4 regions of the Sodalis sp. RH24 genome follow, and region 2 is predicted to be linked to each of the others. Evidence: predicted binding sites of a transcription regulator. Region 2 holds the regulator's gene; each other region holds the start of a gene.
The links. Region 2 encodes Fur, which represses iron uptake genes when iron is present. Its sites were predicted from a motif close to ATAATAATGAGAACNACTATCAA; they were not measured.
Positions count from the first base shown of each region.

Region 1 (5,172 bases), 1.2 Mb from region 2:
GGTCTCCCTGAGCTTGGGCAACAGCCATAGCAACAGGGGGGCGCCGATCAGGGCGGTGGCGGCGCCGGTGGGGATTTCCCGCCACAGCCGAGCCAGCAGGATCATCAGTTGATCGCTGAGCAACAGCAGCAGCGCGCCCAGCAGGCAGGAAAACCCTAAACGGGGCAGCAGGCGCCGGGCCCCGAGCATACGCGCCAGCAGCGGCGCGAACAGGCCGATAAAACCAATAATGCCGGCGGCGTTGACCAGAAAGGCGCTTAACACGATCGCCACGCCGATGCCGCCGACGCGCGCGGCGATAAGGCCCAGGCCCAGGTTGCGCGCCACGCCGTCATCCAATCCCATCAGCATCAGCGGTCGCAGCATCAGCAATATCAGCAGCAGGCCGACGGCCAGCCGGGGCAGCAGGAACTGTACCCTGCTCCAATCCTGCTGGTTGAGCATGCCGCTGCTCCAGAGAAAAAGGGTTTGCAGCCGCTCATAGTTAAGCAGCGCCAGCAGGCTTTTGGCCGCCCCGCAGTAAAGCCCCAGGACCAATCCCGCCAGAATCAGGGTGACCGGCGACAACCGGCGCCCCCAGGAAACGCCGAACACCAGGCCGCCCACCGCCAGCGCGCCGGCTATCGTCGCCAGTTGGCGGGTCGCCTCGTCGCCCGGCAACGCCAGGAGGGTCGCCACCGTGAGCCCCAGTTGCGCGCCCGCCGACACCCCGAGCGTGGTGGGTTCGGCCAGCGGATTGCGCAGTATTTGCTGGAACACCACCCCCACCAGCCCCAGCCCGGCGCCCACCAGCAGCGAGAGCGCGGTGCGCGGCAGCAGGCTGTAGTGAAACAGCATTTGATCAATACTGCCGGTATCGGGATGGCACGCCGCCCGCCACCATAAACCGGGCGCGAGCTGAAGGGTTAAATTAAATACCGCAAGCGACAGCGCGGCAAGCGACAACGCCAGGACCAATGCGGCGGATAAGCGCGGAACGCGTTTACTCATGCCCGTGGCTCCATCGCCTGCCCGAGCATCCGGCAAAAGCGCATGGCGGCAAGGGTGGCGCCGAAAAACCACACCGCGGGCAGCACCCGCAGCTGTTTTTGCCGGACAAAAGGCAGCGTTTGCCAAAGCGTGGAACCGGCCACTTCCGCCAGGGGATCCTGGGCGCCGCGATGAAAACACAGCGCCCTGACGCCCCGGAACTGCGCCAGCCGCTCAAGGCCCACCGTTGCGCTGCCCCAGACATTTTCCTCGCCGTCCCAGGCGTTCGCCACCCCCACCCGATCCAGCACATCCTGGAGCAGGCTGTTTTTGCCGATAACCATGATGCGGCGGCTGTCGATAAAGGAAAACAGCAAGACGGGGGGAAGCGGAAGGGATCCAGACGCCAGCCGCTGCCGGGTCTGGTCCAGTTGCCGGTCGAGATCGGCCATATGTCGTTGCGCCCGATCCGGCATCCCCAGGCGCCCGGCCAGGGCGACGATATCCTGGCTGGCCACGGCCAAAGGCCGATCGCCTTGCCGGCTAAAACGGAAGGTCATGGTGGGCGCAATGGACGCGACGCTTGCAGGCGCCGGGCCAAAACCCTCCGATAGCAGGATCAGCGAGGGCGCCAGGCGCTGCATCGCTTCCATATTCGGTTCGTTGCGCAGCCCCACGTCCAGCACCGACGGCGGCAGCGCCGGCTCCGCCACCCAGCTGCGGTAATTCGGCGCGTCGGCAATGGCCATCGGCGTCACGCCAAGGGCCAGCAGCAGCTCCGCCGGGCGCCACTCCAGCGCGATAATACGTGCCGCATCGGGTATGGGCGCGGCGGCGGCGCGGCGGGAAAACCACCAGGGCAACACGGCCATCGCCTGTAAAAGACGTCGGCGATAGGCATCATGAGTCTGCATAAATTTTAAATATTAATAGTTATCATTCTGATTTTGATCGCCTATTATGCGCATTCGGAGAGAGACCGCAAGCCGCCCGCCTGCCGGAAGCTCTTTGCCTTGTCCTTAATCAATAGTCCCGATCGATACAGGAAGCGTATGAAGCCTGACGCAGCAGCACCCACCCCCGGATGCGCCATTGATATCAACGGCAGTTTTCTCTTCTCCGTTCCCAGCGGCGGAACGGGCTATTCGGCGGCGGATTTATGCGCGCCGGAAACGGCGCTGGCGCTACTGGAGCCGTTCCTGCGGCTGAACGAAGGGGGCGACCGGGCGGCGGTGATCTCCATGTGGTCGCAGTGGTATTTTGCCCTGCTGCTGGCGCCCTGGACAAGGATCGCGCTGCTGCATGACTGGCGGCTGCCGGCGGATCCGCGCGCGATTCAATTTACCCAGGGAGCGCAATCCGCCGTGCCGGAAAAATTTATCCTGGCCGATCGCGGCGCAAAAATCGCCGGCGGCGTCGCCATCCCCGCGCTGTTCGGGCAGTTGGTGGAGACGCATGTGCTGCCGGTTTGCCGGACCTTCGGCGAGTTGGCCGGCATCAGGCCGGGCCTGTTCTGGAACAACGCCGCCATCCGCGTCGCCCACGGCATCGATATGGCCGCGGAACAAGGCGCCGATACCGGGGAAGCCAGGGCGTTTCTCGCCACCAAAACCCTGACGGACGGCGCGCCCAACCGGCTGTATCAGCCGGTACGGGTGGTGGAGCACGACGCCGGCCCGAAAATCATCCGCCGGCTGTGCTGCCTGCGCTATAAGCTCAGCGGCCTGGAATATTGCCCGAGCTGCCCGCTGTTGGTGGCGCAAGAGCGTAAATGCCGGCATCGGGAACAGCAGGGCTAAGCGTTCGCCACTGCGGGCATGACGCCGGGCAAGACGTATTTCTCCGCGCCCCAGGCCTCGCACCGGCGGCCGCTCGCGCCGCGGGTACTCCCGCCGCATAAACGGCTCCCCGCACGGTGCCTTGCCCGGGCGGCGATCAGAGCAGTTCCATCACGCGCCGGGTTTCTTCGACACCCACCTGCCAGAGGGCCAGCATCTCCTCGTCGGCGCGCTGATAATACCCGCCGTAGTTGCCGTCGCCCAGCATCGCGCGGGCCTTGGCCGGATTGAGCTTGCGAAAGCCGACCAGATCGAGCATCGGTTTTTGCCGGTCCGGCTGGGCGACGCCCGCCAGCCGGGTCCAGGGGAAATTTTCCATCCATGAGGCATGCGAGGCCACCGGATCGGTTTGCTGTACCTTTGCCCAGGTGAGCGGCGCGCACCACCAGTTATGCAGCTGTACCATCACCTCGGGATTGGCCACCATCCATTCGCTGATAATATGCTGCGCCGGCATATTACCGCCGTGGCCGTTAACCAGCAGGACGCGCTTAAAGCCCTGCCGTTTCAAATTATCGAGAATATCGTACAGCAGCCGGAGGTAAGTGCCGACCCGCAGGCTGATGGTGCCGGGAAAATCGCTGAACGCCGGCGTCATGCCGAACGGCATTACCGGGAATACCGGTATGCCCAGCGGCTCGGCCGCCTCGACGGCGACCTTTTCGGCCAGGATGGAATCCACCGACAGGCTGAGAAACGCATGCTGCTCCGTACTGCCCAGCGGCACCACCACCCGATCGTCCCGGCCCAGGTATTCTTCCAACTGCTGCCAATTCATTTCACTGATTTTCATGATATTTCCTTCAATCCTGTCACGGAGGGCACATCCGGCGTCAGCAGCGGCATCACCACACGCCTGATATCGCCGCTGTCAGGAATATGCCGGTATTCAAACGCCTGTTGGCCGGGAGATAAGGCGTCCTGTAACGCCTCGGCGCCGGTGGCGTAGACCAGCACATCGGCATGCGCCAGATAGCGGTTCAGTTCAGGGTCGTCCCGATGCACCACGGTAATGGACTGCACATGCGGGGCGAAGCGCTGCACCCCGGTTTTCATCAGCGCGGTAAACTCCGGGAAGATCGACACCACCAGCACCCTGGCAAGGGGATCAAGCGACGCCAGCGCCCGCCGGGTCTGCTCGGAGGGGATAAAGCTGATATTAATAACCCGCATACCGGGCAGCAGGCTCATCACCTCGCGCCGGCGGTGGGCAAAGGTCAGGATCAGATCGGCGCTGTGCGCCTGCTCGCGCGCGCGGTTATCGGCGGTCAGTATCGACAGCGTCGTCGCGTCCAGCTGCGCGCCGTCGCCCAGGGTGCCGGCGATAATCTGCGCATAATCGCGGGCGGACTCGATAAAATTACCCACCACCAGCACCGTTTTGGTCCTGGCGCGCCGCTGGCGGTGATGGAACCGGTTGGTGACCAGGGCGGCGAGGTCGGCCGCCGATAAAGACAGGTCCTGCGCCCGATCGATCAGGGCGTCGATGTGCTGATGCAGATCGGTCAACCGCTTGTCGCTGTGGCGCAGGACCTGGGCGGCGTCGGCGATAAAGGTACCGGAGCCGGGCTTGCTGTAGATCAGTTCAGCCTGTTTCAACTCGCGATAAACCTGCGCCACGGTCATCGGCGCCACGCCGACCCGCTCGGCCATGTCGCGCACCGAGGGCAATTTATCCCCCGGCTTCAGCGCGCCGAAGGTGATGGCATACTCCACCAGCCCCCGCAACTGCATCCCCAACGGGAGCGACAATGTTCTATCAAGTTGGAAGTCCACAAACCGCCCATTAATGCGTGCTAATTTACTAATACACTATCGTTATAAGCTTAGCTAACGCAAGCACAGCGGGCATATTTTCCTATTCAACGGGCTATAGCATTTTCCTATGACAAAATAATGCCTTTTTTACTGCCTTTTATTGACATTAAACGATCATTGCTTCAAATATCGTACTACTACATTAGAACAGTAACGCGGGATTTTCCGGCGGGGATCATTTTCCAAGCGATAAGGGGATGGGCACAATGAAGGTTATGCATCGGATAACGTTAATCGCCTTGCTGACGGCGGGCGCGCTACCACTGGCCCACGCCTGGGCGGCGGATACCGTGCAGCGCGGCGGCACGCTGGTCTATGGCCGCTATAGCGATAGTTCGTTCCTGGAACCGGTATTGAATGAAAACAATACCGATATCTGGATCCTGTCGAATCTGTATGACACGCTCCTGTTTCCCACCGCCGACGGCAAAGGCATCGAACCGGGCCTGGCGGACAAATGGAATATCGCCGCCGACGGCAAAAGCGTCAGCCTGACCCTGCGCGATAATATTAAGTTCTCCGATGGATCGCCGATTACCGCAGAAGA
Region 1 is NZ_CP178729.1:3,190,627-3,195,798, forward strand. It holds gene fhuB (Fe(3+)-hydroxamate ABC transporter permease FhuB) at 1-990, opposite strand, end outside; gene fhuD (Fe(3+)-hydroxamate ABC transporter substrate-binding protein FhuD) at 987-1,883, opposite strand; gene fhuF (siderophore-iron reductase FhuF) at 2,022-2,768, shown strand; gene ACL2XG_RS14520 (creatininase family protein) at 2,905-3,600, opposite strand; gene ACL2XG_RS14525 (GntR family transcriptional regulator) at 3,597-4,559, opposite strand; gene ACL2XG_RS14530 (ABC transporter substrate-binding protein) at 4,832-5,172, shown strand, end outside.
Region 1: the regulator Fur is predicted to act here: its motif matches at 1,893-1,915, upstream of fhuF (siderophore-iron reductase FhuF).

Region 2 (5,172 bases):
TTGGGTTTAGTATGGCTGCCATTTTGCAATAATGTCTGCTCATCAGCGGCAAAATAAGTACGGGTGCGGCCGTGCAGGATATCCGCCGCCTCGGTAAATTCGGCGGGCGACAGGCTATACAGGGTGGACAGCACCAGCATAAAACGATCAACCGCCTTGCGCTGCTCGGCGTAGCTGTCGGAAAGGAGGAGCTCACGCATGGCGCGCACGCGATCGCGGGTCGCAGACACGGCCTGCGTCTTGAGGGGCGTTTCCGGCGGCGGCGCGCTGCGCGCTGCGGCGCTGGCCTGAGCATTAAATTTCAGCATCCGGCGTAAAATATCCGAGGCGCTTTCGCCGATATGCTGCGTATGGCTGGCGATATAGCGGTAAAGGTCTTCGTCGACTTCAATTGTTTTCATCTTTATCCGGGGCTTTCTTCTCATAAATCAATCAAAAGGATTATACAAGCTAAACCTGCCCCGCGAATAGCGCTAGTATCCGGCTTCGGTAAAAAGTCGGAATTTCCCCCGAGGGCCTTCCTGGCGCCGCCGGTTTTTTTACGGCCGCGGGACGGATAACTCATGATAGGCTATCAGGCTCTGTTATCGCCATGAGGATCAGGATGAAATTACACTATCGTCTGCAACCTGCCCGGCAGCCGGGTGAAGCACTGCCGGTGATATTGCTGCACGGGCTGTTCGGTAGCCTTGATAACCTGGGCGTGCTGGCCAGGCCGCTTGGGGAACACCACGCCACCCTGCAGATTGATCTGCGCAATCACGGCTTGTCCCCCCATGACCACGATGCCGGTTACGCCGCCATGAGCCGGGACGTGATCGAATTGCTTGATGCGTTGCATATCGACGCCGGTCACCTCATCGGCCATTCCATGGGCGGCAAGGTCGCCATGACCCTCGCCGCCCAGGCGCCCGGCCGCGTTGCGCGGCTGGCGGTTATCGATATGGCGCCGGTGGCCTACCCCACCCGTCACCATGACAACGTCTTCGCCGCGCTCAGGCGCGTCGAGGCGGCGGGCGTCACACAGCGCACGGAGGCGGCGGCGCTCATGCGCCATGACGCCCTTGATGAGGAAACCATCCAGTTTTTGCTGAAATCCTTTCACCAGGGCCGGTGGCGGTTTAACGTCGAGGCGCTGTGGGATAACTATCCGGCGCTTATCGGCTGGCGGGAGTCGGCGCCCTGGCTAGGGCCGGTGCTGTTTATCCGCGGTGAAAAATCGCCCTATCTGGACGACGGTTACCGCCAGGCGATCCAACGCCAGTTCCCCCGGGCGCGGGCGCATGTGGTCGCCGGCGCCGGTCATTGGGTTCATGCGGAAAAACCCGCGGCGCTCATGCGCGCCCTGGCCCGTTTCCTGGAAGAATAGGCCGGGCCGCCGCCGGGATTAGCGCCGGCGAGTTTAATATTGTCGTTTGCTACCGGGCTGGGGTAACATGGCCCGCTGTGTTTTATGGCAGCCCCGGCGTACATAAAACATAACGTTACGGGCGATGCGCGTCCGGCGGCGTAGCCAGCCACGCCGCCGGACGGGGTTTGCCCGCCTGCTTCTTGATGCACAATCCCTTCATGACCTATGGCAAAAGAACAAACGGACCGCACCACCCTGGATTTATTTATCGATGAGCGGCGCCCGGGAAGACCGAAGACCAACCCCCTGTCCCGCGATGAGCAGTTGCGCATCAACAAGCGTAACCAGCTGCGCCGGGATAAAAAGCGCGGCCTGCGCCGGGTGGAGCTGAAAATCAACGCCGAGGCGGTGGATGCGTTAAATGAGCTGGCCTACCGGCAAAACCTGTCGCGCAGCGAGCTGATCGAATTGATTTTACTGGCCGAGCTTGAACGGCAGCAAGGCGCGGATCCGCATCCGGAGTAAACTTGCCGGCCCGGTAAAGCGCCATCCCGTCCAGGGCCCAAGGCCGCGAACGGGGCAAATTTGCGACAAAACCCGGCCGGCGAGTTTCTCCCCGCATAAGGGTCTGCTATGATTGCCGCAGAGCATCGCTGATTCTGTTACGGAACATATCCATAATATTTAAGAGGTTTTCAAATTCATGGCAACTGTAGGCATTTTTTTTGGCAGTGACACCGGCAATACCGAAAATATTGCCAAAATGATTCAGAAGCAACTGGGTGCGGATGTTGCCGAAGTTCATGACATTGCCAAAAGCAGTAAAGAAGACCTGGCGCGGTTCGACACCCTGCTGCTCGGCATCCCGACCTGGTACTACGGCGAAGCGCAATGTGACTGGGATGATTTTTTCCCCACCCTGGAAGAAATAGATTTCTCCGGCAAAAAAGTGGCGCTGTTCGGCTGTGGCGATCAGGAGGATTACGCCGAATATTTCTGTGACGCCATGGGCACCATTCGCGACATTATCGAGCCCAACGGCGCGACCATCGTCGGTCACTGGCCCACCGCCGGCTATCATTTCGAAGCGTCGAAAGGACTGGCGGACGACAATCACTTCATCGGCCTGGCCATTGACGAAGACCGCCAGCCCGAGCTGACCAATGAACGCGTGGACGGCTGGGTGAAGCAAATCAGCGCTGAATTGCAGCTCAGCTAAAGTCAAGCCGTGCGGGAGGGTGCCGTCGCGACGGCGCCCGGCAAGAGAATCGGTTGCCGTCATGGCGTCGGGACGGCGCCGCCAACCTCACTGATAACTAAATCCTTTCAAATTAATAGATACAAGTTTTTAACTTTTATCCACAACGCGGTACAATAGCGCAGCGGTTCCACCCTTTTTAGCAAAATGTTGCAGAATTCGCCCCCTGAAACGGGCTATAGTTGTTAACAAGGCGCGGTTTTCATTTTGGACAGGCAGTCTTATAATGAGACGGCGTCACATTTTTCGGGCCGACCGATGTTATAGGCTAAGTTAGCCTACAATCAGATTATCAAAGTAACAGGACTAAACCCGCATGACTGACAATAATATTGCATTGAAGAAGGCCGGCCTGAAAGTCACCCTTCCCAGACTGAAGATTCTGGAAGTGTTGCAAGATCCGGAATGCCATCACGTCAGTGCGGAAGATCTGTACAAAAAACTGATCGATATGGGTGAGGAAATCGGCCTGGCCACGGTATATCGCGTGCTAAACCAATTTGACGACGCCGGTATCGTAACCCGCCACAATTTTGAAGGCGGCAAATCCGTTTTTGAACTGACGCAACAGTATCATCATGACCACCTGATCTGTCTGGACTGCGGCAAGGTTATCGAATTTCGCGACGAGTTCATCGAAGCGCGCCAGCGTGATATTGCCAAAAGGCACAATATCAAGCTGACCAACCATAGCTTATATCTGTATGGGCATTGTGAAATCGGCAACTGCCGCGAAGACGAAACGCTGCACGATCACGCCGATATGCTCAACGGCGTAAAAGAATAACCGCGGCGCGGTCCGTTTCTCCAAAGCGGCTGTTATCGCGCCGCTTTCTCACCCTGCAACGATTTTTTCAATGAGGCTAAACGCCGCCCGTCCCCTTCCCTGGTAACGTTTCCTTCCCGAAGCGCGTCGACAAGCGTCGTATCCGCCAATCACCGCCGTGCTCACCGCCGGCAAACTCCAGAAAACTTCACAGAAAATAAAAATAAATAAAGAATAAATAGAGGCCCTGGGACGCTATTTTGGGCTAATTTGCGTAATCCATTGAAACGACAGCGTTTTTATTGCGATTTTTTCACCGGGTAAATTATTCTGTGAATCTGATGATAAAGCTATTTTTCGCTGTCAGCAGTAAGCGACAACAAAAGATACATTTTAATTATATGATTTTATTGAATTAATATAGCCAAAAATACCTTCCTGAAATTAACCCGGATCGATGACTCGATTTTTACACAAAAAGTTAATTTATAAATTAATAAAAAACGTGAAGTTCGCAGCAGATTTTAAACTTTCGCCATGGTGATATAGTGACAGGCAATGTTAATCACCAGAGATAGTCCAGATGAATGATGCGGAACTGCAAAACGATATGCCGCGCGGCATAGGCATTGCTCCTTATATTCGTATTAAACAAGAAGGCATGACTGAAAACGAAAGCCGGATAGTGGAGTGGTTTTTATCTCCCGGCAACCTCACCGACGTCTCGGGGATCAAAGAGGTGGCCCTGAGTCTGGGCCTGTCGGAAGCCATGATTGTCAAGGTGTCGAAAATTCTCGGTTTCAGCGGCTTTCGCCAGCTGCGCAGCGCCATCGTCGAGTATTTCGATCATGCCGACCATGATATCACCGCCGAACTCTCGCCCACCGACAGCCCGGAGGATGTGGTCAACAAAGTGTTTAACCTGACCGTACGCACCATTGTCGAAGGCCAGGCGATAGTCGACGCCAACGTCATCCAGCAGGCGGCCCAATGCTTTTTTGCCGGCCATCAGCGCGAGCTGTACGGCGTCGGCGGCTCTAATTCCATTTGCGCGGACGTGCAGCATAAATTCCTGAAAATCGGCTTGCGTTGCAATGCCTACCTGGACGCGCATTTGATGATGATGTCGGCCTCCCTGTTGCAACCGGGCGATGTGGCGTTGGTGGTATCCCATTCGGGCCGCACCAGCGATCTGAAACGGGTGGTGTCGATTGCCAAGGATAATGGGGCCAAGATCATTTGTATTACCCATAGCAGCAATTCCCCCATAGCCCAGCTGGCTGATTTTAATATTTGTTCACCGGCGCCGGAAACGCCGTTATTAGGCAGAAACGCTTCGGCCCGTATTTTGCAGCTTACGCTGCTGGATGCGTTTTATGTCTCGGTAGCGCGGCAGGATATCGAGCTGGCGAATAAAAACCTGGAAAAAACGAGTTCCATTACCAAGTACCTGAAGCGTGATTATAAATAATTCTCTTTTGGAGATAGAATAATGAATAAATTTCTTAAATTGGCCGGTGGCGCCGCCTGTGGACTGATGTTGTCCACCGTGGTCCACGCGGCAGCCGATTACGCCGTTGTTCTTAAAACATTATCCAACCCTTTCTGGGTAGAGATGAAACAAGGCATTGAGAAAAAGGCCCAGGATCTCGGCGTGACGGTGGATATATTCGCGTCACCGTCGGAAGGCGACTTCCAATCGCAATTACAATTATTCGAGGATTTAACCAATAAGAATTATAAAGGCATCGCCTTTGCGCCTTTATCGGCGGTGAATCTGGTGATTCCCGTCGCCAA
Region 2 is NZ_CP178729.1:2,026,706-2,031,877, forward strand. It holds gene seqA (replication initiation negative regulator SeqA) at 1-401, opposite strand, end outside; gene ACL2XG_RS09345 (alpha/beta fold hydrolase) at 605-1,369, shown strand; gene ybfE (LexA regulated protein) at 1,577-1,876, shown strand; gene fldA (flavodoxin FldA) at 2,055-2,570, shown strand; gene fur (ferric iron uptake transcriptional regulator) at 2,926-3,396, shown strand; gene alsR (transcriptional repressor AlsR) at 3,959-4,846, shown strand; gene alsB (D-allose transporter substrate-binding protein) at 4,868-5,172, shown strand, end outside.

Region 3 (5,172 bases), 1.4 Mb from region 2:
CATGCAGGCGGGTCATGCCAATGGTTTTAGCGGCTTCATACTGGCCCTGGTCCACCGACAGCAGGCCGGCGCGCACCACTTCCGAGGTATAGGCGCCCTGATTGATGCTCAGGCCGAGCAGCGCGGCCATAAACGGCGTCATGATATCGACGGTGTGAACGCTGAATAGCCCGGGAATGCCCATGACCGGGAAGATCAGCGCCAGGTTGAACCACAGCAGTAATTGCAATATCAATGGGGTACCGCGGAAAATCCAGGTGTAGCCGATAGCAACGGCGCGCAGTACCGGGTTTTGCGACATGCGCATCACCGCGATAACGACGCCGAAGATGACGCCCAGCAGCATCGCCAGGACAGACATCACGATAGTATTGCCCAGGCCGAACAGAATGGCTTTGGCGGTCAGGAACTGGCCGACGAAGCGCCACTCGATTTTGCCGTGGGCGAAGGCATTGATCAGCAACGCCAGCAGCGCCAGAATAATCACCGAGGAGAAAATCCGGCCATAATAGCGCTGCGGCACGTGCTGATATTCGCTGAGATCGATCCTGGCGGACGGGTCGCCGCCAGGATAGCGCTGTTCGTTCATAGCCACTCCCGCCGGTTATTCAACAGAGGTTAACGTCAGACCGGCATAGCTGGTCACCCAGGCGGCCTGGGCCGCCAGTTTCAGGCGTAGCCGGGCGATTTGTTCGGCTACGCGGACCGGCGCGGTTCCGCCCCAGGCGCAACGCGCGTTGATAGCCGCCTCCAGGGTCAGGCACTGGCGCACCTCGCCGGTCAGGCGGGCATCCACCCCGGCCAGCTGATCGTCGCTGAGCTGGTGCAACGCCAGTTGTTGCTGTTCGCACAGCTGTACCAGCCGGCCGGTGATTTCATGGGCTTCTTTAAACGGCACACCCCGGCGGGACAGCCAGTCCGCCACCTCGGTGGCCAGGGTAAAGCCCTCCGGCGCCTGCTGCAGAAGTCGTTCGCGGTCGACGACCAGGGTCTCGATCATGCCGGCCATGGCCGGCAGAACCAATAACAGCTGTTCAACCGTATCCATGGCATTGCGCTTGTCTTCGATCAGATCGCGGTTATAGGACAGCGGCAGGCTTTTCATGGTGGCCAGCATCGCCGTCACGTTGCCGATTAAGCGCCCGCTTTTGCCGCGGGTCAGCTCGGCGATATCGGGGTTTTTTTTCTGCGGCATAATGGAACTGCCGGTGGCGTACGCATCATGCAGCGATACCCAGCGGAACTGGCGCGAGGCCCACAGGCAGACCTCTTCGCACAGCCTGGAGAGATTGACGCCGAGCATGCCGCCGGCAAACAGAAATTCCGCCACATGATCGCGGCTGGCCACCGCGTCGATGGAATTTTCGCAGGGGCCGTCGTAACCCAGATCCCGCGCCGACAGCTCGGGGTGCATGGCAATCGCCGAACCGGCCATGGCGGCGGCGCCCAGGGGGGACAGCGCGCAACGTTTATCCCAGTCCTGCAAGCGCTCGACGTCGCGGGCAAACGATTGGGCATGGGCCAGGAGCTGATGACCGAACACGATGGGCTGGGCCTGCTGCAGGTGGGTAAAGCCGGGGGCGATGCTGTTGATATGCTGCTGCGCCTGCTGCACCAGCGCCGTTTGCAATCCCAGCAGGGCGAGGACGATTTTCCGCGCGTTATCGCGCAGGTAAAGGCGCAAATCGTTGGCGGTCTGGTCATTGCGGGACCGGCCGGCGCGCAGTTTACCGCCCAGTTCCCCCAGCCGCTCGGTCAGCATGCGCTCAATAAAGGTATGCACATCCTCATCATCAATACTGGGCTGGATACGGCCCTGGCGGTGGTCATCGGCCAATTGCCCGATGGCCGCCACCATCAGGTCGGTTTCCCGCGCGTCCAGCAGCCCGGCGCGCTGCAATTCGTAAGCATGGGCGCGGCAGCCTTCCAGGTCGTAGGCGGTGAGGGCAAAATAGGCGTCGGGGCTGCGCGACAGCGCGCTGAGCGCGGCGGCGGGGCCGCTTTTGAAGCGTGCTCCCCATAAACGTTCTACCGGTTGTGGCATGGCATGCTCCTTTCATGGCATGGATGTTGCAATCTTTGCTTTATCCGCGGTCGGTGATGAAGACCGGAAGAAAAGAGGACAAACATCCGCTGGCCATGGCGAAATGAGATAAAAGAGGCTGTTAAATTGATAATGGAGAACGAGGGCGTGGGGGTAAATAGTTATTATGGAAAGTCCACTTTCCAAATTTGGAAACACGTCGCCAGTCAAAAGTGATATTAATCAGCAGAACATTGGCGTTGCCGATTTAAAGCTTTTGCGGGTATTCAAAACGGTAGTTGAGGCCGGAGGGTTTACCGCGGCCTGCAATGAATTAAATATCGGACTGGCGGCGATAAGTAAACAAATATCCGATCTTGAAATCCGTTTCGGCATGAAACTGTGCACCCGGGGACGTGAAGGATTTTATCTTACCGAGCATGGTAAAGTGGCTTATCTGGCGTGTCTTGATTTGTTCTCATCGATAAATCAGTTCCGGGATACGTTAAATCATGCCCGCCATGAAATATTCGGTGAATTAAATATCGGCATTATCGATAATACCATCACCGACGCGCAGTCACCGGTGGTGGGGGCGCTAAGCGAGATACACCGCCAGGCGCCCAAGGTCAGCGTGCGTCTCCATGCCACCCAGCTTGAGGAAATCGAGCGCGGCGTTATCGACGGCCGTTTCACCTGTGGCATAATACCCGTCTACCAGGAAAAACCCGATTTTGATTATTTCTTCCTTTATCATGAAATAGCCTATCTTTGCTGTTCAAACCGGCATGAGCTGTTTTCTTTGGCGCCTAACGCATTAACCAATGAGCGTATTGCCAGCGCCAGTTTAATCAGGCATTTCTACACCAATCATGGCCATCAAAATCCCGGGCTTCATTTTTCCTCTTCCAACGCCGTGGCGGTACAGGTCGAAGCGGTTACCATGCTTATCCTTACCGGTAATTATGTCGGATTTTTGCCCGCACATTATATCAGCCGCTATGAGCGCGAAGGAAAAATCAAAGCGCTCAAACCGGAGAATATCTCGGTGACCACGCCGTTTAATCTGGTGGTAAAAAGAGGCGCGGCGTTAAATTCCGTGGTGAAGTTATTTCGTGATGCGCTTAAAAATGCCGCCATCGCCCCGGCGGATCATACCGGGGCAGAATAATGCACCGGCCCCGCGGCATTGCACCACCCCTGGGCAATCGCTTAAAAGATTTATCACCCACTTGGAAAATATCCCGCAGCGCCAGTCACCTTACCGATTCCGCCCGCCGAACTGACATTGGTTAAATTTATTTACATATGTAAAGCTAATGAGTAGTATTCTCATTATCTTCTTTGCGCGCCCTTCTATGCCAGACTCATCAGGCTGCGCGGGGCGGGCAAGAATCATAAAAGTAGCGGTTAAATCATTGATTTAAAACAATAACGGTCTTGTGGAGAAAGAGAATGTCGGCAGTGCCAGGGGTAATGAAACGCAGCGCGGGGCAACGGGTAACTCATTCAGGCTGGACATGCTCTTTGTCCCTTATTGCCACGTTGATTTCATCCTTTGTCAATCCGGCATGGGCGGATGAGCCGGCCGGCGAAAAAGCGTCTTCTGATGAAACGATGGTGGTCAATGCCCAGGCAAGCGGCGCAACCGATGCCGCCCGGCAGGATTACAGTGTGCCGGTCACCCGCGCCGGAACAAAAATGCTGCTGGTGCCGCGTGATATTCCTCAGTCCGTCAGCATTATCAGCAAACAGCGCATGCAGGATCAAGACCTGCAAACCGTGGGCGAGGTGCTGACCAATACCACGGGCATAACCGCCAATAATATCGACTCCGATCGTTCAACGTATTATTCCCGCGGTTTTTTCATCAACAATTTTCTTTATGATGATATTCCCACCACCCTGAGCGACGTTTGGAACTTCGGCGACGCCGGTTCGGATACCGCCATTTATGATCGTATCGAAGTGGTGCGCGGCGCAACGGGGCTCCTGACCGGATCGGGCAATCCCTCCGCCGCTATCAATATGGTGCGCAAACGTGCCGATAGCCGCGAATTCCAAGGCTCTGTTTCCGGCACTTACGGCACGTGGGATAAGCAACGGATGGTAGCCGATCTTTCCGCGCCGCTGACGGAATCAGGCAATGTGCGCGGCCGCGTTATTGCCGGCTACCAGGATAACGATACCTGGCTTGATCGCTATCATAACCGCAAAAAATTCATTTATGGCGTTATTGACGCCGACCTGACGGATTCCACCACGCTATCACTGGGCTATGATTATCAGGAAAGCGATACCAGCAATCCCACCTGGGGCGGGTTGCCGACCTGGTACAGCGACGGCAGCCGCACGCATTTTGACCGCAGCTTTAATCCGGCGCCGGACTGGAGCTACTCCAGTCATGAGTCGAAAAAAGTCTTTGCCGATCTGACCCAGCGTTTTGCCAACGGCTGGCAGCTGCGCGTCAACGGCACCCATGCCGAAACCGATTTCGACTCCAAGCTGATGTATGCCGACGGTTTCCCGGATAAGGACACCGGCGAGGGCGTTTCCGCCTACGGCGGCTGGAATAAAGGCAAACGTAAGCTGGATTCCGTCGATACCTACGCCACGGGACCCTTTGAGCTGCTGGGCCGACAGCATGAGCTGGTGGCCGGCGCCAGCTACAGCAAACAAAATAATCATTTTTTTAACTCCCAGGCCACCATCACCGAGTCCGATATCGGCAATTATAACAACTGGAACGGCCATATCGCCGATGCGGACTGGAGTCCATGGGTTGATTATTCCAACGACACCATCCGGCAAAAATCGGTCTATACCGCGGCCCGTTTTTCGCTGGCCGATCCGCTGCACCTGATCGTCGGCGCGCGCTACACCGACTGGCGCGCCAATGGTTCGACCGCCACCAGCGATAAAGACGACGTCACGCCCTACGCCGGCCTGATTTATGATATCAACGACACCTGGTCCGCTTATGCCAGCTATACCGCCATCTTCCAGCCGCAGACCTACCGGGACGCCAGTAAAAACTATCTGGACCCGACGACGGGTAAAAACTATGAAGCCGGCCTGAAAGGCGACTGGTACAACAGCCGCCTGACCGCGTCTTTGGCGATTTTCCGTATCGAGCAGGATAATGTGGC
Region 3 is NZ_CP178729.1:3,449,363-3,454,534, reverse strand. It holds gene ACL2XG_RS15695 (amino acid ABC transporter permease) at 1-589, opposite strand, end outside; gene argH (argininosuccinate lyase) at 605-2,044, opposite strand; gene ACL2XG_RS15685 (LysR family transcriptional regulator) at 2,211-3,194, shown strand; gene fhuE (ferric-rhodotorulic acid/ferric-coprogen receptor FhuE) at 3,500-5,172, shown strand, end outside.
Region 3: the regulator Fur is predicted to act here: its motif matches at 3,337-3,359, upstream of fhuE (ferric-rhodotorulic acid/ferric-coprogen receptor FhuE).

Region 4 (5,172 bases), 680 kb from region 2:
TTCACTTAAACTTCATGAATGGGCGCTAAGAGTCAATATGAGTGAAAGAAGCTTCACCAGGTTAGTGCAACATGAGCTGGGCATGAGCTTTGGCAGATGGAAGCAGCAACTTCATATAGTTATAGCACTTCAGCGAATTTCCGAGGGGGATAGTATTACCGCTATTGCACTTGACCTGGGTTATGAAAATGCAAGCAGTTTTGTTACCATGTTCAAAAAAATATTAGGTAAACCACCGCTGAGTTATTTTAATGATTTAAAAAATTCATCTTCAAAACTTATCGATTTGCATGAAATTAAAAAATAGAAAGGGGGTGCCGTCCTCCCCCCGTTTTTATTACCTAAAAAGAATAATTCACAGCAAGCCAGTATCGTCTGCCATCTTCAACATAACCATAATCATCATAACGAATTTTTTTGTCGAGAATATTTGAAACACCAGCCTTAATATCTACATTTTTGGCGACTGCATAATCCGCTCCGATATCTAACATGGCAAATGAAGGTGCCTGGATAGGTAATATAGTCGCTTGTGCACCACCTACATTATCACTATCCTTTCCGCGAATATTTATTGCCAGCCAGGTTTTCAACCTCTCACTATATTGATAATTAACAGTACTATTGAATTGATGTTTAGGCAGTTTATTAAGTGGCTTCCCTTTATTTTCACCAGACTGCTGTTTTGAATAGGTATATGTATAGTTATTCGCAATGCTTACTTTTTCAGTAACAGGAAAAGCAAGTGAGGCTTCAACACCCCGAGTTACTGCTTTACCAATATTTGTATAGATAAGTGGGTAAGCACCATAAACATTAGGTACTGACAGACATTGGTTTTCTGGGCAAGATACTGTATCTATCTTGTCCTTGAACTGGTTATTAAATAATGTAATACCTCCTGTTAATCCTTCATCGTTGTCATAAAGGAGTCCCATTTCTTGGGTTATTGACTTTTCCGGTTTCAGATCAGGATTTCCGTAAACGTTGCCAACATAAGATACGGTACCAAACGATGTTGAAGTTTCTGTAATAGCCGGTGCTTTGAAACCACTACTGACGCCCCCTTTAATCGTCCAGTTTGTGGCAACATTCCAGACACCATAAATTCTCGGGCTCCAGTGACTCCCAAACTGATCATCATCATCAAAACGTACACCTGAAGTTAAAGTGAAATCTTCAGTAGCCAGCCATGCGTCTTCCAGGAACAAGGACTTTTCGGTACGTTTTAGATCTGTCTCACTGGATAGCTGATTTGATGTTCCATCATGTAACTTTTTAATACTAAGTTCTCCACCAAAGGTCAGGATATGGCTGCCTATATTTGAAGAAAGTGAGGATCGCATGTTTAAATTCTTTAGCCAAACATCCTCAGAACCTATCGTATAATCTTCGCTTTGGATATACGATTCTGTTTTTCCAATGGGCAAATAGCCAATATGATTTACAGAAAAACGGTTAACCTCAGTCTTTTTCCTGTAATCTGTCGGCACGCCAGTGACATAATTATATGCTGGGCTAATAGACTTCCCTACGGTCTGAGTTATATCCTGTTGTGTATGATTAGCTGTAAAAGTAATTTCTTGTTTATCCGAAGGGGTTAGTGTTATCTTGCCTGTTATGTTATCTCTTTTGCTACCTCGATAACCATTATAGATATCGTCTTCGTCACGCTTAGAATAATTTCCATAAGCCTGCATTGAAAGGATATTGTCAATCAATGGACCGGTTAAAAAGAAATTATTCTGAAATATATTACCCGAATCACTATGCTCCTGCATTGTAAAATCGGCGCCAATACTTCCTTGCCATTTATTTGAATTTTTACGTGTTATTATATTAATTACACCACCCATTGCATCTGATCCATATAAAGCGGACATCGGCCCTCGTATAACCTCAATATGATCTATTGCAGAAGCAGGAGGCATCCAGGCATTCATCTGACCATAGCCATCAAATAAACGGCTCGTATCCCTGGAGTCAATTCTCATACCATCGACCATATATAAGGTATAATCAGATCCCATGCCACGAATATTTATCTCCTTGTGATCCCCGCCAATCGTGGTAGTGATACCCGGAACCCCTTGGAGCAAATCTGCGATATCACGATAAGGTTTTTTTTGGATTTCTTCACTTGATATCGAAGTGACAGACGCAGGTGCCTGGCTTGTAGATTTATCCATTCCATTGGCGCTTGCGCTTACAACCATCGTTTCGTCTTTATTATTGTTATTAAGTTTATTTTCACTACCTTCATCAATCGGTGTTGCATGTGCCTGGGAAAAACAAGTAAGAAAATAAAAAACACTTAATTTCAATCGAAATGGGGCTGTTACTCGCGCTTTATTGAGATACATTTTACACGCCTTTATATGATAATGATACTCATTATTATTCAAGAGAAGGTAATATAATTAAATAAATTACAAAGCACATTGCTAAATTCGGTCATTTTATTCTTCTTTTCGGCCATTCTTCGGCTTCACCAAAACAAAAGCAGCCATCATTCACGTGATACGTTTTTTGTTTTAAACTAAGCATGTCCAGCCAAAATGATAGCTTCAGGAAGAAATTTGACTGGATGAGGCACTGGTAAGGTTTGTGAAAGTCGTATAATCGATTTTTCCATTTATAGACAAGGCAACAGCATGAAATTATATAGCCATAATTTTAAAGATGGCGGTGCCATCCCCGGCAAGAATAGTTTTGCCGTTTACGATCCTGAAAATAATATCCGTTTATCTGATAACCTTAACCCACACCTCCGCTGGGAAGATGTTCCCGCGGGTACGCAGTCGCTGGTGCTCCTTTGCCACGATCCCGATGTTCCTACCAGTGCTGAAAATGTAAATCAGCCAGGTAAGAGTGTCCCGGCATCGTTGCCCCGCGCCGATTTTTTTCACTGGTTACTGTTAAATATCCCGGCGGGTCAGAGCGAAATCGTTGAGGGGTCACAATCCCATGGCATTTCCGCTGGAGGCAAACAGGGTCCCTCTGCGCCAGATGGACTGACCCATGGCATAAATGATTATACCGGGTGGTTTGCCAATGATGAGTCGATGGCAGGCACCTACTATGGCTATGATGGTCCTTGTCCGCCGTGGAATGATGAAATAATCCATCATTATGTATTCACATTATATGCGCTCCCGACCCCGACATTGAACGTAGCAGGAGAGCTTACTGGTGCTAACATCCGTCGCACGCTGGAAAACAGCGACGTTTTGGCCAAAGCTACGCTGACTGGAGTCTACAGTCTTAACCCGGACGTGAAAGTGTAACGCTCAGCGTCTAAGCAGCAGGTAAACCATGACCAGAGAAAATAGGTTATTCGCATCAGATGAGAAATACGCCTTGAGCAGTGAACAATTTTCCTGGTCTGGTTTTTATGGCAGCAGCACCAGCCGTAATAATCTGGTTTCGGTGGCTTATCCGCAACTCAGGGTGGAGCAGAGTACCCCCTCTTTTTTCTTCTTTGAACCGACGGTGCTGATCGTATTAGCGGGAAGAATTGAGTTCCTGGCTTCGGGGGAAAACCATACATTAGCTGATAAGGCCGCCGTAGGTTTTATAGATCAGGGCGTGATTGCCGATTATACCAAATATCCCCCGAGTAATGACTCCCCGTTCCGGTCAATATTTCTCACTTTCAGTGCAGATGTGTTGGAATATTTTTATCAGTTTTTTCAGGGCGACATTTCCAGTGCCAAAAAGAAACCTCAGTTCACCACGGTTGATCTTAATAGCGCTCTACACGAATCATTGCGAACGTTACTGAAAAACCTGGATCAGCCGAGTCTTAGCGATGCAAGGATTCGGTTAAGAATTTTTGACTTACTGTTAGTCCTTGCCGAGCAAAATATTCATTTTACCCTTCCACAACGACAGGGCGTCTTCCCACGTTTAAGCCATCTGCTACGCGCCTCACCAGAAATCGGCTGGACTGCCCGCTCCGCCGGTGAAGCATTGGCTATGAGCGAATCAACCCTGCGAAGGCGGTTGCGCGAAGAGGGTATCCGCTTTGAGAAGCTTCTCGTGGATATACGCATGCACCACGGCTTATTGCTGATACAAACCACCAACTGGAACATGACGCAGGTGGCAGATGCCTGCGGCTACAAATCGGTTTCACGCTTCGCTGAAAGATTTACACAGCGTTTTGGCCTGTCTCCATCGCGGTTACGTTAGTACTTTCATTAGGGCCATGCGTTTTATAGGTAATAAGCACCAGATAAATTATCTTATTCATTGCGAATGTTATGAATAATTTGATTAACGTTCATTTTCATCAATATTGGATGAGGAGATCTCTTTAACGTAGTGCCTGATGACACCCCGGATCTACCGATTGAAAAACGCAATATTTTCCTGCAGCCAATCTGACAATGAGCGCGGGGGCAATCCAGTTAATTCTTCAACAGTCAAAGTGCGCTCAATCAGCACTGAATGGTTGAAAATCCGGTCAAGTCCAATAAGCAGTTCAGTGACAAACGGTGAAAGACCGTCAGCAAGTAATGCAGCGCGCTGTTCATTGGGTGAGCGGTCAATATAGGTGACCGTACGACCTAAAAGATCGGATAATTTCTCAGCAATCTCAGGCATTGTCCAGTTACGCGGACCCGTTAGGTGATAAGCACGTTGGGAGTTATCTGCTACTTTTTCAAGCAGCGCTACACGTGCCACCCCGGCTACATCGCGGGTGTCAATCAGATTGACGCGCCCGTTACTTGCAGCGCCCGCCCAGGTTCCCGCAGCGACCTGGCTTCCAGCACGCTTGAGTATATCCATGAAAGTAGTGGGTCTCAATATGGTTGAGGCCACAGGTTGTCGGGCCAGATGAGCCTCTATCACTGCATGCCATGCAAAAGGATTTATGGGCGTTGCTGGCCCCATCACCGAAAGTTTAACAATATGTCGCACGCCTGTTTTTACAGCAGCATCAATCAGTGCTATCTCATTAGCCACCTGTTGAGATGATGTCCCATGAGCGATGAAAAGCTTATCGGCACCTGCTAGCCCCCTTTCGAGCGTTGAGGGTTTATCAAAATTGACAACAACAGATGATACCCTGTCGGAAATATTTTCAGGTGTCTTCTGACGCGTGAGTGCAATGATCGCTACGGGATCTGATGCGAGCATATTGATTAAGTGTGAGCCGACCCGACC
Region 4 is NZ_CP178729.1:1,347,271-1,352,442, forward strand. It holds gene ACL2XG_RS06225 (AraC family transcriptional regulator) at 1-307, shown strand, start outside; gene ACL2XG_RS06230 (TonB-dependent receptor domain-containing protein) at 342-2,363, opposite strand; gene ACL2XG_RS06235 (YbhB/YbcL family Raf kinase inhibitor-like protein) at 2,655-3,287, shown strand; gene ACL2XG_RS06240 (helix-turn-helix transcriptional regulator) at 3,316-4,194, shown strand; gene ACL2XG_RS06245 (SDR family oxidoreductase) at 4,348-5,172, opposite strand, start outside.
Region 4: the regulator Fur is predicted to act here: its motif matches at 2,379-2,401, upstream of ACL2XG_RS06230 (TonB-dependent receptor domain-containing protein).